DNA from 3 places in the Paenibacillus sp. FSL W7-1279 genome. Region 2 is predicted to be linked to each of the others. Evidence: predicted binding sites of a transcription regulator. Region 2 holds the regulator's gene; each other region holds the start of a gene.
The links. Region 2 encodes LexA, which represses DNA repair genes until DNA is damaged. Its sites were predicted from a motif close to CGAACATATGTTCG; they were not measured.
Positions count from the first base shown of each region.

Region 1: recA (recombinase RecA) is a predicted target of LexA. The motif match lies at 2,535-2,548, and genes of this name have one in related genera.
Region 3: addB (helicase-exonuclease AddAB subunit AddB) is a predicted target of LexA. The motif match lies at 2,767-2,780, and genes of this name have one in related genera.

Region 1 covers NZ_CP150215.1:4,808,983-4,813,265, reverse strand. The annotation lists gene MKY82_RS21425 (YajQ family cyclic di-GMP-binding protein) at 1-119, shown strand, start outside; gene pgsA (CDP-diacylglycerol--glycerol-3-phosphate 3-phosphatidyltransferase) at 379-966, shown strand; gene MKY82_RS21415 (competence/damage-inducible protein A) at 1,070-2,344, shown strand; gene recA (recombinase RecA) at 2,619-3,680, shown strand; gene MKY82_RS21405 (RecX family transcriptional regulator) at 3,823-4,283, shown strand, end outside.
Region 2 covers NZ_CP150215.1:2,825,470-2,829,752, forward strand. The annotation lists gene glnA (type I glutamate--ammonia ligase) at 1-458, shown strand, start outside; gene MKY82_RS12520 (sigma-70 family RNA polymerase sigma factor) at 742-1,278, shown strand; gene MKY82_RS12525 (hypothetical protein) at 1,271-2,059, shown strand; gene lexA (transcriptional repressor LexA) at 2,149-2,775, opposite strand; gene MKY82_RS12535 (LysM peptidoglycan-binding domain-containing protein) at 2,951-3,322, shown strand; gene MKY82_RS12540 (DUF896 domain-containing protein) at 3,588-3,794, shown strand; gene MKY82_RS12545 (hypothetical protein) at 3,956-4,283, shown strand, end outside.
Region 3 covers NZ_CP150215.1:2,176,421-2,180,703, reverse strand. The annotation lists gene addB (helicase-exonuclease AddAB subunit AddB) at 1-2,579, opposite strand, end outside; gene MKY82_RS09425 (class I SAM-dependent rRNA methyltransferase) at 2,886-4,259, opposite strand.

The DNA.
Region 1 (4,283 bases), 2.0 Mb from region 2:
AGATTCAAGGTGACCAAATTCGGGTAACCGGAAAAAGCAAGGATGATCTTCAGCAGATCATGCAGCTGCTTCGCAAAGCGGATCTTTCTCTGGACCTGCAGTTCACGAATTTTAAATAAACGCCGCCACAGGCTCATATAGGATGGGATGGACAGGTTTGTTTCTTTTGACAGGGCGTGAGCGGAAATATTATACTAAAAAACGATATATAAGGATTAACGTATACATAGATTACTGGGGGATGAATATGACAGACAGCGCTTCACGCTTCGAACCCTTTAGGCTCTTGGGAAGAGCGACCCTATTGAAGTACAGATGGATAACAGTCGCGGGGTCTGCGAAAATTTCAAGACAACCCGTTGCAAGGGAGGTTGCCCCATGAATTTACCCAATCGTATCACGTTGGCCCGCATTTGCTTGATCCCTGTCATGATGATTTTCCTGCTGGTGGATTTTGATTTTTATCCGGCTCCTATTGTGTGGAATGATTTCGTCCTTCCCTACAACCAATTGATTGCAGCATTGATATTCATACTTGCAGCAAGTACGGATGGGATTGACGGGTATTTAGCCCGGAAAAACAATATGGTGACGAACCTGGGTAAACTTCTGGATCCGCTTGCGGACAAACTGCTGGTGGCAGCCATCCTCATATCGCTTGTGGAGATGGGCAAATGCGAATCCTGGATTGCTGTAGTCATCATCAGCAGAGAATTCGCGGTTACTGGCTTGAGACAAATTGCACTCCTGGAAGGTTCCGTCGTTGCAGCAGGTCAATCGGGGAAAATCAAGACGGTGATTCAGATTGTGGCGATTGTCGCGCTTCTGATCAATAATTTCCCGTTTGTATTCTTGGGAATTCCGTTTGATGTCATTGCAATCTGGGCTGCCGCGATGATTACGATCTATTCGGGAATCGAATATTTTGTCCAGAACAGGCATCTTCTCAAAGGTGCCGGGGCGTAACGGCAATAGGAGCAATCCTATTGCTTTTTTCTTCCGCAGGGTAAGAACTTTATGAAAGCGGGTATTTGTGAAGAGATAGCAGACACAGGAGGATGGACGAATCATGAAAGCAGAAATCATTGCAGTTGGAACCGAACTTCTTCTTGGACAGATTGTGAATACCAATGCACAGTATTTGTCCAGGCAGCTTGCTTCAATGGGAATCGATGTATACTATCAAACCGTTGTCGGGGATAACATGGAGAGGCTCAAGGAGGCCTTGCGGCTGTCCAGCAGCAGAGCCGATATCGTTCTTCTGTCCGGTGGTCTGGGCCCCACACAGGATGACCTGACAAAGGATGCGCTCGCATCTTTTCTAAATCGTTCATTGCATATTGATCGGATGGCCATGGATCGGATTGAACGCTTTTTCCATGAACGAGGATCCGTAATGACCGAGAACAATCGGCGCCAGGCTCTGGCCATCGAGGGCGGGACTCCGCTTCCGAACGAAACAGGCCTCGCCGTCGGGAATGCGGTATCCTATGAAGGGACTCATTACATTGTGTTGCCGGGTCCGCCGAAAGAGCTGATGCCGATGTTTGAGCAGGAGGCCAAGCCTTGGCTTCTGCAGCATGTGCTTACGGAAGAGCTTCCCATCTATTCAAAGATGCTCAAATTCGCAGGCATCGGGGAGTCCGCGCTTGATAAGCGCCTGGAGGACCTGATTACGGCCCAGACCGATCCGACGATTGCGTTGTATGCCAAGGAGGGGGAGGTCACCGTCCGGATCTCCACGAAGGCAGCCAGCGAGGCTGAGGCCATGGTGCGGCTGAATGAACTGGAAGCCCGGATCCAGGAGAGAGGCCCGGAATTTATGTATGCTAACGAGGATGTGCCCATTGAGAAGGTCATCGTCGATATGATGGCGGATCATAGCTGGACGCTGAGCGCTGCGGAGAGCTGCACGGGAGGCCTTGTAGCGGAGACGCTGACCTCTATCCCCGGGAGCGCGTCCATGTTCCTTGGCGGGATCATCTGTTATACCAATCAGATCAAGGAGAAGCTTGTGCATATCCCGCATGCGCTGCTTGAGGGGGATGATGCGCCGGGAGCCGTCAGTGCAGAGGTTGCCGAAGCGCTTGCGGATCATGTCCGGATGGTAACCGACAGCGACTTTGGTTTATCGGTAACGGGCGTGGCAGGTCCAGGGTATGCTGAACGCAAGCCTATAGGTCTGGTTTACATTGGATTGTCTCAACGGGGAAAAGAAACGGAAGTGCACGAGCTGCACCTTCAGGGTAACCGTGAAACGATCCGGCTCCGAGCTACGAAGGCGCTGCTCTACCGGCTTTGGCAGCGTCTTGTTGCCTCCAAAAGGTTTAGGGTTGCAGAATAGGGATATCCGCTATTCAAAAAAAGTAAATAATTTACACCTTGCTTGGCAGCTCTTCTTGTATTTACGAACGGTTCCAAGTATAATGGGAAATACGGAAGAACCGTGGCATATCGTATGATGTTGCCACGGTTCTTGTTGTTTATACATAAGGCATGGAGCATATACGGGAAGGGGTGCGGAATAAAAAAAACGAATGTATGTTCGAAAAAAAGCTTGGCAAACGTGTCAAAACAAGGTATGATATGACTATCAACAGTGAAGGGTTGTGGAACAATTGTCAGATCGTCGTGCTGCGCTGGAAATGGCGCTTCGTCAGATAGAGAAACAGTTCGGAAAAGGTTCCATCATGAAACTGGGTGAATCCACCCACATGCAAGTAGAGATTGTGCCGAGCGGATCGTTGGCATTGGATATAGCTTTAGGAACCGGCGGCTTGCCTAGAGGCCGGATTATTGAAGTATATGGACCGGAATCCTCCGGTAAAACAACAGTAGCCCTCCATGCGATTGCGGAAGTTCAGAAGGCTGGTGGACAGGCTGCATTTATCGATGCCGAGCATGCTCTGGATCCATCGTATGCAAGCAAATTGGGCGTTAACATTGATGAATTGCTGCTCTCCCAACCGGACACGGGTGAGCAGGCGCTGGAAATTGCGGAAGCTCTGGTACGCAGTGGTGCAGTTGATATCATCGTTATTGACTCGGTTGCTGCACTGGTACCAAAAGCTGAAATTGAAGGCGACATGGGTGACTCCCACGTAGGTCTGCAAGCTCGTCTGATGTCCCAGGCTCTTCGGAAATTGTCGGGTGCTATTAATAAATCGAAAACAATTGCCATCTTTATCAACCAGCTTCGTGAGAAGGTTGGTGTTATGTTCGGTAACCCTGAGACGACTCCAGGTGGACGTGCTCTGAAGTTCTACTCGACGGTTCGTTTGGACGTGCGTCGAATTGAGAGCATCAAGATGGGCAACGATGTGGTGGGTAACCGCACACGGATTAAGGTTGTTAAGAACAAGGTAGCGCCACCTTTCAAACAGGCTGAGCTTGATATTATGTACGGTGAAGGCATCTCTAGAGAGGGAAGCCTGATCGATATCGGAACGGAACTCGATATCGTGGATAAGAGCGGCGCATGGTATTCTTATTCAGGTGACCGTCTTGGCCAAGGACGGGAGAATGCGAAGCAATTCTTGAAAGAGAATCCGGAGATCGCTAGTGTTATCGAGAACAAAATTCGTGAAGCGAGCAATCTGACCACGGCTGTTCCTGAGCCTTCCGAGAAGGATAAGGAACAAGAGGAATTAGAAGAGCAAGAGTTGTTTAAAGTAGAGTAGTTCATTGCTGGTTATCGATTACAGTGTTGAGGACCGTCCGGTGTTTGTAACGCCAGACGGTCTTCTTTGCATTTATTCAGACTTCCAGATGCAGTCTTGGTTATTTTACTCAGAAATGGTGCGGTAGTGAGAGGAGCGACATATGGAAGAAGAGAATAAGGAAATGTCGGAGCAGGCAGAAGCATCAGGTATAGGGCATTTTCCGGACCATGAGGATTTGATTGTAACGTCAGTCGAAATGCTGAAAAAGCCCAAGCACCGATACCAAATCGCGTTTGGTCCGTACCTTATGACCGTTCATGAAGATGTGATGCTGAAATACCGGATGTTCAAGGGGAATGTTTTTCGCAAGGAAGAGCTTGAGGAAATTATCGTGGCCGATGAACGACAGAGGGCTTATGTAGAGGCACTGAATCATCTGTCCAGGAAACCCAGAACAGCCAAGGAGATCACCCAGCGTCTGCAGCAAAAAAGTTTCGAGCCGAGTTGCATAGAGACGACGCTGGAGCGATTGGAGAAGGACAAGCTGATTGATGACGCGTTATACGCCAAGATGTGGACAGAGCAGCGAATGACAAGCCATAAGAAGGGGAGGCTGTGGGT
Region 2 (4,283 bases):
TTAACTCGTACAAGCGTCTCGTGCCTGGTTACGAAGCACCTTGCTACGTTGCATGGTCTGCAAGTAACCGCAGTCCGATGATTCGTATTCCTGCGTCCCGTGGTCTCAGCACGCGCATCGAAGTGCGTAACCCGGATCCGGCGGCTAACCCGTATCTGGCTCTGGCTGTCATGCTGAAAGCAGGCTTGGACGGCGTTAAGCGCGAGCTGTCGCTCCCGGCTCCAATTGACCGTAACATCTACGTGATGACGGAAGAAGAGCGCATTGAGGAAGGCATCCCTAGCTTGCCTGCAAACCTGAAGGAAGCACTCAACGAGTTGATCCGCAGCGAAGTCATCTCCGATGCACTCGGTGATCATGCGTTGGCTCACTTCTATGAGCTGAAAGAAATCGAATGGGACATGTACCGCACGCAAGTTCACCAATGGGAACGCGATCAGTACATTACGATGTATTAATAGAGGAATCCCTTGCGCCGTAAGGCGTGAGGGGTTTTTGTTTTTGGGGGCAGATGGTGGTGGAATGATAGTTATTCTTGTTTCACCCCCAAAATGCCCCTATTTTAGAATGGGTAGCTCATTAATAATAGTAATCATTTTGACTTATGGTTATGGAGAATCGTTCATAGAATGCAACTACTACAGAATCACCCTCTATAAGGGGAGATTCTTTTTTTTGTTTTTTTCGGAAGAGGGGAACCTTTGCTGACCTCCATGACTCTAATTAGATGAGGTGAATCGGTTGGAACTGGAATACTTGAAGCAGATGACGGTGATGGACACACAGACACTGGATAAAATCATGAGCTTGTACGGAAATGATATCTGGAATTACGCTTATTTTCTGACCAAACAGCAAGCACTGGCAGACGATATTGCTCAAGATGTGTTTATTAAAGCTTATTTTGGCATACATACATTTCGCGGTCAGGCGTCGTTAAAAACGTGGCTGCTCACGATCACACGACATACCGCGTTCCGGTACAAACAGGCTTTTTTCTTTCGGAAAGTGACCCTTAAGGACAGACTGCACATCGATGCGTCAAGTCGGTCCGCGGAACTGGAGTATCTGGACGGGCAGTACACGGATGAAATATGGGCCATGATTATGACTTTACCCAGGAAGTTTAGGGAGGTGCTCATCTTGGACCTTTACTATGAGATGTCAATCAATCAGATTGCGGAGTTCCTTAACCTAGCGGCGGGTACCGTAAAATCCAGACTGTATCGGGCAAGGAAAAAAGTGCAGAACCTGTTAAAGGAGAATGGAGATGAATGAGGATAAACCAGACTGGTATTCCCGGGTTTCAAAGGGACCTTTTCCAAATGATAAATTTACGGCTGAAATGAAAAAAAACGTCCAGATGTCCGTGATCCGTGACGAAGGTAGGCCTAAGCGCCGAAAGTATCTACAAGTTGGCTTTACAGGCGTGCTGCTGCTTCTGGTTATGTTACTTGCCATACAGCTGCCTTTTGACGTTGAGGAACAACAGAGAGCTGGGGATGTACCACCACATAACGAGGAGACAATTCGGGCGCAAGGCTTTACAGATCAGGGAAGGCTCAGTGTGGTTGCTGTGGAAAAGGAAAAAATCACGACACTGGGAGCTCCTAGCTGCTTCGGTATCGAAACGGACCAATCGTTTACCGGAAACTACATCGTACGATATAGCTATAATGAAGTTACGGATGAAGTAACCACGCTGGATGATCTTACTTTTATTCAGCCAACTTCTGCAGCTGTCCATATGGTTCGATTGCCGTTTCAGGATGCGGATGTATTTATACTTGCACCGCAATATCAGGACTGTCATGCCATACAGATCTACGCATTCGCCGTGGAGCATGATACGGGCAAGGCTGTGCAGCTCAGGTTTCAAGATGAATTAACGGTGTCCTATACTTCCTATTACAGACCAGGTACTGCACCCATGGTGAAAGACAATAAGCTTGTTCTGCAGTCCACGGAGGGACCGGGTGGGGAAGGCTCGCCGGATTATAAACCTACACGGATGTATCGGCTGGATCTTAAACAAGGCATTATGGAGCATACAAACTAGCTATGATCAAGTTTCGTGATCTGTATAGAAAAAGCAAGAGGTTACCATCCAATTAAGGGAGGTAACCTCTTATTCATAGATCTATGAGATTAGTGGACATCCCGGAAGAGTCCGATTACTTTACCGAGAATCGTAACATGGTTCAGGCGCAGTGGCTCGTAGGTAGGATTCTCCGGTTGCAATCTTACATGATCCTTCTCCTTATAGAAGGTCTTTACAGTTGCTTCGTCTTCTTCTGTCATCGCTACTACAATGTCGCCATTGTCTGCAGTTTGCTGCTGGCGCACAATGACATAGTCACCGCTGTGAATGCCAGCTTCGATCATACTGTCACCGACAACCGACAACATGAAAACCTTATCGTCTCCTACATAATGCTGCGGGAGCGGGAAATAATCTTCAATGTTCTCCATGGCTGTAATAGGAACACCTGCAGTGACTTTACCAACAACAGGCACTCTGGCAATGGTGTGGGTAAACAGATTCGCGCTATCGGACTCTTCTTGGCCAAGCAGCTCGATTGCTCTTGGTTTCGTAGGGTCACGGCGAATTAGGCCTTTCTTCTCCAAACGGTCAAGATGTCCATGGACCGTTGAACTGGAAGCTAGTCCGACAGCCTCTCCGATTTCCCGGACAGAAGGCGGGTAACCCTTGCTACGAACTTCGTTGCGGATAAACTCTAAGATCGCCAGCTGGCGGCTGGATATTTTCGACATGCCGTATCAACCCCATTTAGTAACGTTTGGGAAAATTATAACATAGAACTTCCGTTCGTACAAACATAAGTTCTAAATAAAAATAGAACAAATGTTCTTTTGGGTATTGAATCAAACAAGTGTTCGTGTTAATATAAATCCATAAGAGAACACTTGTTTGGGAGATGATGATTCCATGTTGAAATACAGTACATACCGCAGCATTTATGAGAACGTTCCAGTGCAAACGATGAAGTCCCCGGAGACTTGGATCCACCAATTAAAGTCCAGAATGGCATCCATTCCTTTTATAAAGCTTTTATTCATCCTGTTGATCGTAGCTTCTTTTTGGACAGGGGCATACTCTGTTTTTGCCGGGGGGATGGACAAGCCTACTGGGGAGAAGCAGGTTATTGTTCAATATGGTGATAGTTTGTGGCGGATTGCTTCCCTTCATAAACCGGCAGATATGGATACACGAGTATATCTGGATAGCATCCGAAGAATGAACGGATTGAAAGGTCCGGATATACAGGCCGGAGAGGTGTTGTCTTTACCAGTCTGGTAATGGGATGATACTACGAGAGGCTCTTTCCTTATATATGTCTCAACTTCTCGCTTCATATTTGTAGTCTTGCCTGACGATGTGATTTCACGCAGTATAAGCGTGTTTATAATAGACGAGTATTGATTTCTTAACAATGAGGAACCCATATATAGGCATCATATGTTCATATTTGTTCTTAATAAGAGTTTGTAAGGGCGCTGTTGCCTTGACAAGCTCTTTTTCACATGTTTAAGTTATACATGATATCGGAATTGGAGGAGAAGTCATGGACATCGATACTTTGGTTGAACGCATCAATGTACTAGCAAGAAAACAGAAGAGTGAGGGATTGACCGCGGAAGAGCTCAAAGAACGGGCTGAGCTTCGGGAAATATACCTTAACAATATTCGCAGTAACTTTAGACAACAGCTGGAATCGATCGAATGGGTTGATGAAAATGAACAAAAAGGCGGCCCGCGATTAAAGCATTAGTCGATGAACTGGCATCTGGATCTACAACAGTGGATTCAGAGACCAGATAGAAGGATAGAATTATAATACTTGGGGTGCCGATTATTCGTGGGAATCGAATACGGTGACCCCAAGTTTATATGAATTGGTAATATTTTGAAATTGAGTCCAGGGGGAACCATATGTCACGATCATGGGAAAGAAAAGTCAACAAAAATATGTCACAGCTCAACAAGCAGCGTAAGAAGCAGGGGCTGACCTCGTACCAAGGCTCTGCCGTTAATGATAAGCATGACGTGTTTAAAGGGCGTAAGTATGTACTTCCGTTAGTGCTTGTTGCATTGGCTGGTTTGTATGCGCTTCTCGGAACGGCGACGTCACAGGCAGCCGGCGGAAGCAATGACGTGTTGAATTGGGTTGGTGTCAGCTTGTATATTCTGTTGGCGCTTATGATTTTCTTACGCAAGCCTTACCTGAAGATTGAGCGTGCTTCCGTATCCACGATGAAGT
Region 3 (4,283 bases), 650 kb from region 2:
CCCCAGCTTCGATGCTGTGATTGAAACTTCACGGCCATGCTGCTTAAGGCAGCATGAAACAGCTGCCCGATGTCAGGAGCTTGAAGACGGTACAACTGCCGTTCTCTCAGCTTCAAACCATGGGAGGCAAAATGAGAAAACGGACACGCAACAAAGCGCTCCATCCGGGATACGCTTGTCCGCAGCTTCGTTCCGTACAACTGCCTGCTGGTTTCCTGCTTAAGCGGCCGGGCTTCATTCCGGTAGGACAAGGACGAGAGCATCGAAGAAAGACGCGGCCTTAATTCCGGCTGCTCCGCATACCAGTTGTACACATGCCACCAAAAGTCCGGAATCTCCTCTCCATTCCTCCAGTCACGAAGCCGACCCGTTAAATAAGCAAGCGTCTTATCCGGACGGGCGGCATAATGCTCCTGCTCACTGGCTGATTGCCCGGCATGCGGTCTTGGAAACAATGGTACCTCTTCCATCTGAAACATCAGCTTCAAATGGCGGATGACCTCGGATGGCAGCAACGTCTTGCCTTCATCGTCCGCCGCAGGATAGCTGACCCACAGCTGATTACTGGCCGAAGTCAGAGCATTATAAATCAGGAACCGTTCATCCAGCAGTCTGCGGGATATGCTTGGAGCAAGCTCCAAGCCGCGGTCTTCGAGCTGAACACGCTCCGGTTCTGTCAGGATCCCATCGTCCTGGAACTGGGCTGGGAGAACACCATCATTAATGCCGAGCAGAAAAGCATATTTCACCCCGCCCGTCCGTGTCCGATCCATGCTGCCGATCAGCACTTGATCCAGAGAAGGTGGCACCAGAGCCATTTTCATCTCCGTAAGTCCCGTACCCAGCACGCCCGTGAACAATTCGGTGCTGAGCTTCTCCGTACCCATCATCTCCACAATCTGATCGAGCAGGTCAAGCACTGCCCCCCATACCTGGCGATGCTCCCTGGCTTCCTCAGGACGCCCGGCATCCAGGGCAGCGCGGCTTAACAGCTCGAGCTTCTCAGGAACAGCGGCTTCCTCCAGAAGCCGGTAGACTGCCGTGCTCTGATCCATTGCATTCGTTGCCTTCTTCATCCGCTTCTCAAACGCATGCAGCGGCTCCGTAATCACCTTTCTGGCATACTCAATCGCCTGCATCCCATGCGGATTTCGCACCTCACTCTCTCCGTCTTCTAATGAGAGACTTGGAATTCCCTTCCAAGGGCGTCCATCCGTCCAGCGTGTGCCCTGGATTCCGGAAGCCAGCACATGGTTTTCCAGACGGTCCATGTCCTCACGGGTAAGCGATCCGTCCAGCGGCAGCAGCAGATCCGTCTTCACACAGCGGAATACGTCCTCATAACGCCAACGGCGTCCGATGATATCCAGCGCAGAGCGAATAAATTCGACCAGCGGATGATGGAGCTCGCTTCGCTTCTGATCCAGAAAATAAGGAACGCCGTGTTCCCTGAACAAAGGACCTATCAGATGCTCATATTCTCCCATATTCCGGACAAACACGGCCATTTCCCGGTATCTTGCCCCTTCTTCTCGGGCGAGACGCACCATTTCGCGTACAGCCCCTTCAATTTCAGCCCGGCGGTGACTGGCAGCATGCAGAAGAAGACCTGCCCTGCTGCCGTCCGGATGGCTCACTGTAACGCCGTCACGGGCAGCTTCCGTCCAACGTTTCTTCCGATCATAACCGCGCTCGAGATGGGCAAGCAGAGGGGACTCTTGAAACCGCGGAAGAACATCGGGTTGCAGAATACGCTGCTCCATATCCAACCCCATCTCATCGGCAATGCCTTCAAGCTTTATGTACGTCACCGCGGTAGGATGAAAGAGATCCAGCTCATGCGGAACATTCCCGTTCGTATAAGGCTTGTCCAGTGTCAACGCAATCGTTACGCGGTTGGCATGCGTCATAATTTCCCGGAGCACCCGGTACTCCTGCGGCGTAAAGCCATGGAAGCCATCGATCCAAATGTCCGCGCGCTTGATATACTCTGATTGGGTCACGCCCTCTGCCAATGAGGCCAGCGTATCTTCCTCATCCATGTAGAACCTTGAAATCTCAAGCTCAAAATCGCGAAAAACCGTTACGATGTCCTCCAGCTTGCGCCGAAGCATCGGAGAATTCCCAGAGCCAGACAGCATCTGTCCCAGCTGCTCCTCCACGCAGGCAGCATCAATGCAATAGCGCTTCATTTCTGTATACAGCTCGCTCAGCTTACCGACAAATCCATGCTGCTCTCCCGAAGCACCGAACAATTGAAGCTCTTCTTTGCGCCTCCGCAAAATTTTGTACAGCAGCATGCGCTTGCCTTCTTCGCTGATCGCCACCTTCGCGGCCCCGCCGGTTTCCTGCATGACACGGTAAGCCAGTCGGCGGAAACTGAGCACTTGCGCGCGCATCATCCCGCGAATGCCTCCCGCATTAACGAGTGCATGCTCCGCTTCATAGGACCCTTGCTCGGGAACGATCAGTATCATCGGATTCCCCTTGGGATCTTGCTCCAATCGCTCGATCATCTCTTGGCGGATCGACGTGCTCTTGCCGCTGCCCGACCTGCCGATAACAAATTGAATGCTCATGCTATGCCTCCTTTACATCGTCTCCGAAAAGGACTCCTTCACCCTTCAAAACAAGCTGCGTTTCCGGTGAAATCATGCCCTTGAATCTATTAGTCAAATGCATCAAAATTCATATAAAATCCCTGTCTTGGTTCGTTCTCTATCAAAAAAGATGCTGATTACTAGTATAGCATAAGTATCGTTTGATGGAACATACGTTTGGATTTCATTCCCATTCCAAATTATTGCGGGCATACAAAAAAGGACCCTGCCATCGTGGTTCACCCACCATGGCAAAATCCTTCGCATCTACCGTCCTGCTGCACTTTAAAGTTTCGATTTGCTGCGCACTTCAAACACGGCAAATTTCAAATAATGCCCCTCGTCGACCCCGAGAATTTGCGGATGATCCTTGCCAGCCGCACGCCATTCCACGAGTCTCAGAATTTTTCCGGCGTCTTTTGCCGCATCCTGAATGGTCTCCAGGAACAAATCCGGCCGCATATGGTACGAGCAGCTTGCCGTAACCAAATAACCGCCCTCATTCACCAGTTTCATGCCATGAAGATTGATGTCCTTATATCCGCGGCAAGCCCCTTTAACGGCAGACCTGGTTTTGGCAAAAGCCGGCGGGTCCAGAATAACCACATCCCATGAACGTCCGCCTCCTGCGGTCAGCGGTTTGGAGGTATCCACTTTCTGATCCCCTTGCGCACGCAACTCGCGTTCCTCCAGCCCTTTTACCTGATTGCGCAAATATTGGAAGGCATCGTCCACTACAAACTCCACGCGATCCTGGAATCCGTTCAATTCCACATTCTCTTTGGCGCTTTCAATGGCATGCTCCGATATGTCAAGGCAGGTCACTTTCTTGGCGCCATAAAGGCAGGCATGCAGCGTGAAACTGCCCGTATGCGAAAAGCATTCCAGCACCGTGGCTCCATCCCAATAAGGAAAAGTAACTTCCTTTCCGCTTTTGTTCACTGGTATGGTCTTCTTCTCACCGTCTCGTTCCACCGTCTGGAGCGTGATCCCGCTGCGGCTTCCCCAACCATTCATTAACGGTTTAATGGATGCCCGGTTCTCGCGCTGATCAAAGAAATATCCCGTCTTCTGGCCTTCTTCGATATCCACCTTGATCTTTAGGCTGTTCTCCGTCACCGTGACGTGGCGAGGACATTCCCCGTATAGAATACCCGTGCGCTGCTCCAGCCCTTCCAGTTCCCGGATGGACACGTCGCTTCGTTCATAGATTCCTTTCGGCTGGACCACCTCGACAAGCGCGTTCACGATGTCCTCACGGCAGCGATCCATCCCCAGCGTCAGCAGCTGCATGACCAGTACGTCATCAAAACGGTCCACAATCAGCCCCGGCAGAAAATCCGCCTCGCCATATACCAGCCGGTAGGCGTTCTCATCTTCGATAAACCGTTCCCGGTGTTTCAAGCATTCCTGAAACCTGGCGGCGAAAAAAGCCTTGTCCATCGTCTTAACGGGCTCGTACGAAACGGTACGTACGGTGATTTGCGATTGCGGGTTGTAATAACCGGAGGCGAGAAAGCGGCCTTGATGGTTTAGTACCGATACGATATCCCCCGGCTTGGGTTCACCTTCAACAGAGGCAATCTCGCTTTTATAAACCCAGGGATGCCCCTGCTCCAGTCTCTTTTTTCGACTGCGCTCCAAAATTACCGATGGCACTGTATTTCACTCCTTAAGTTATCC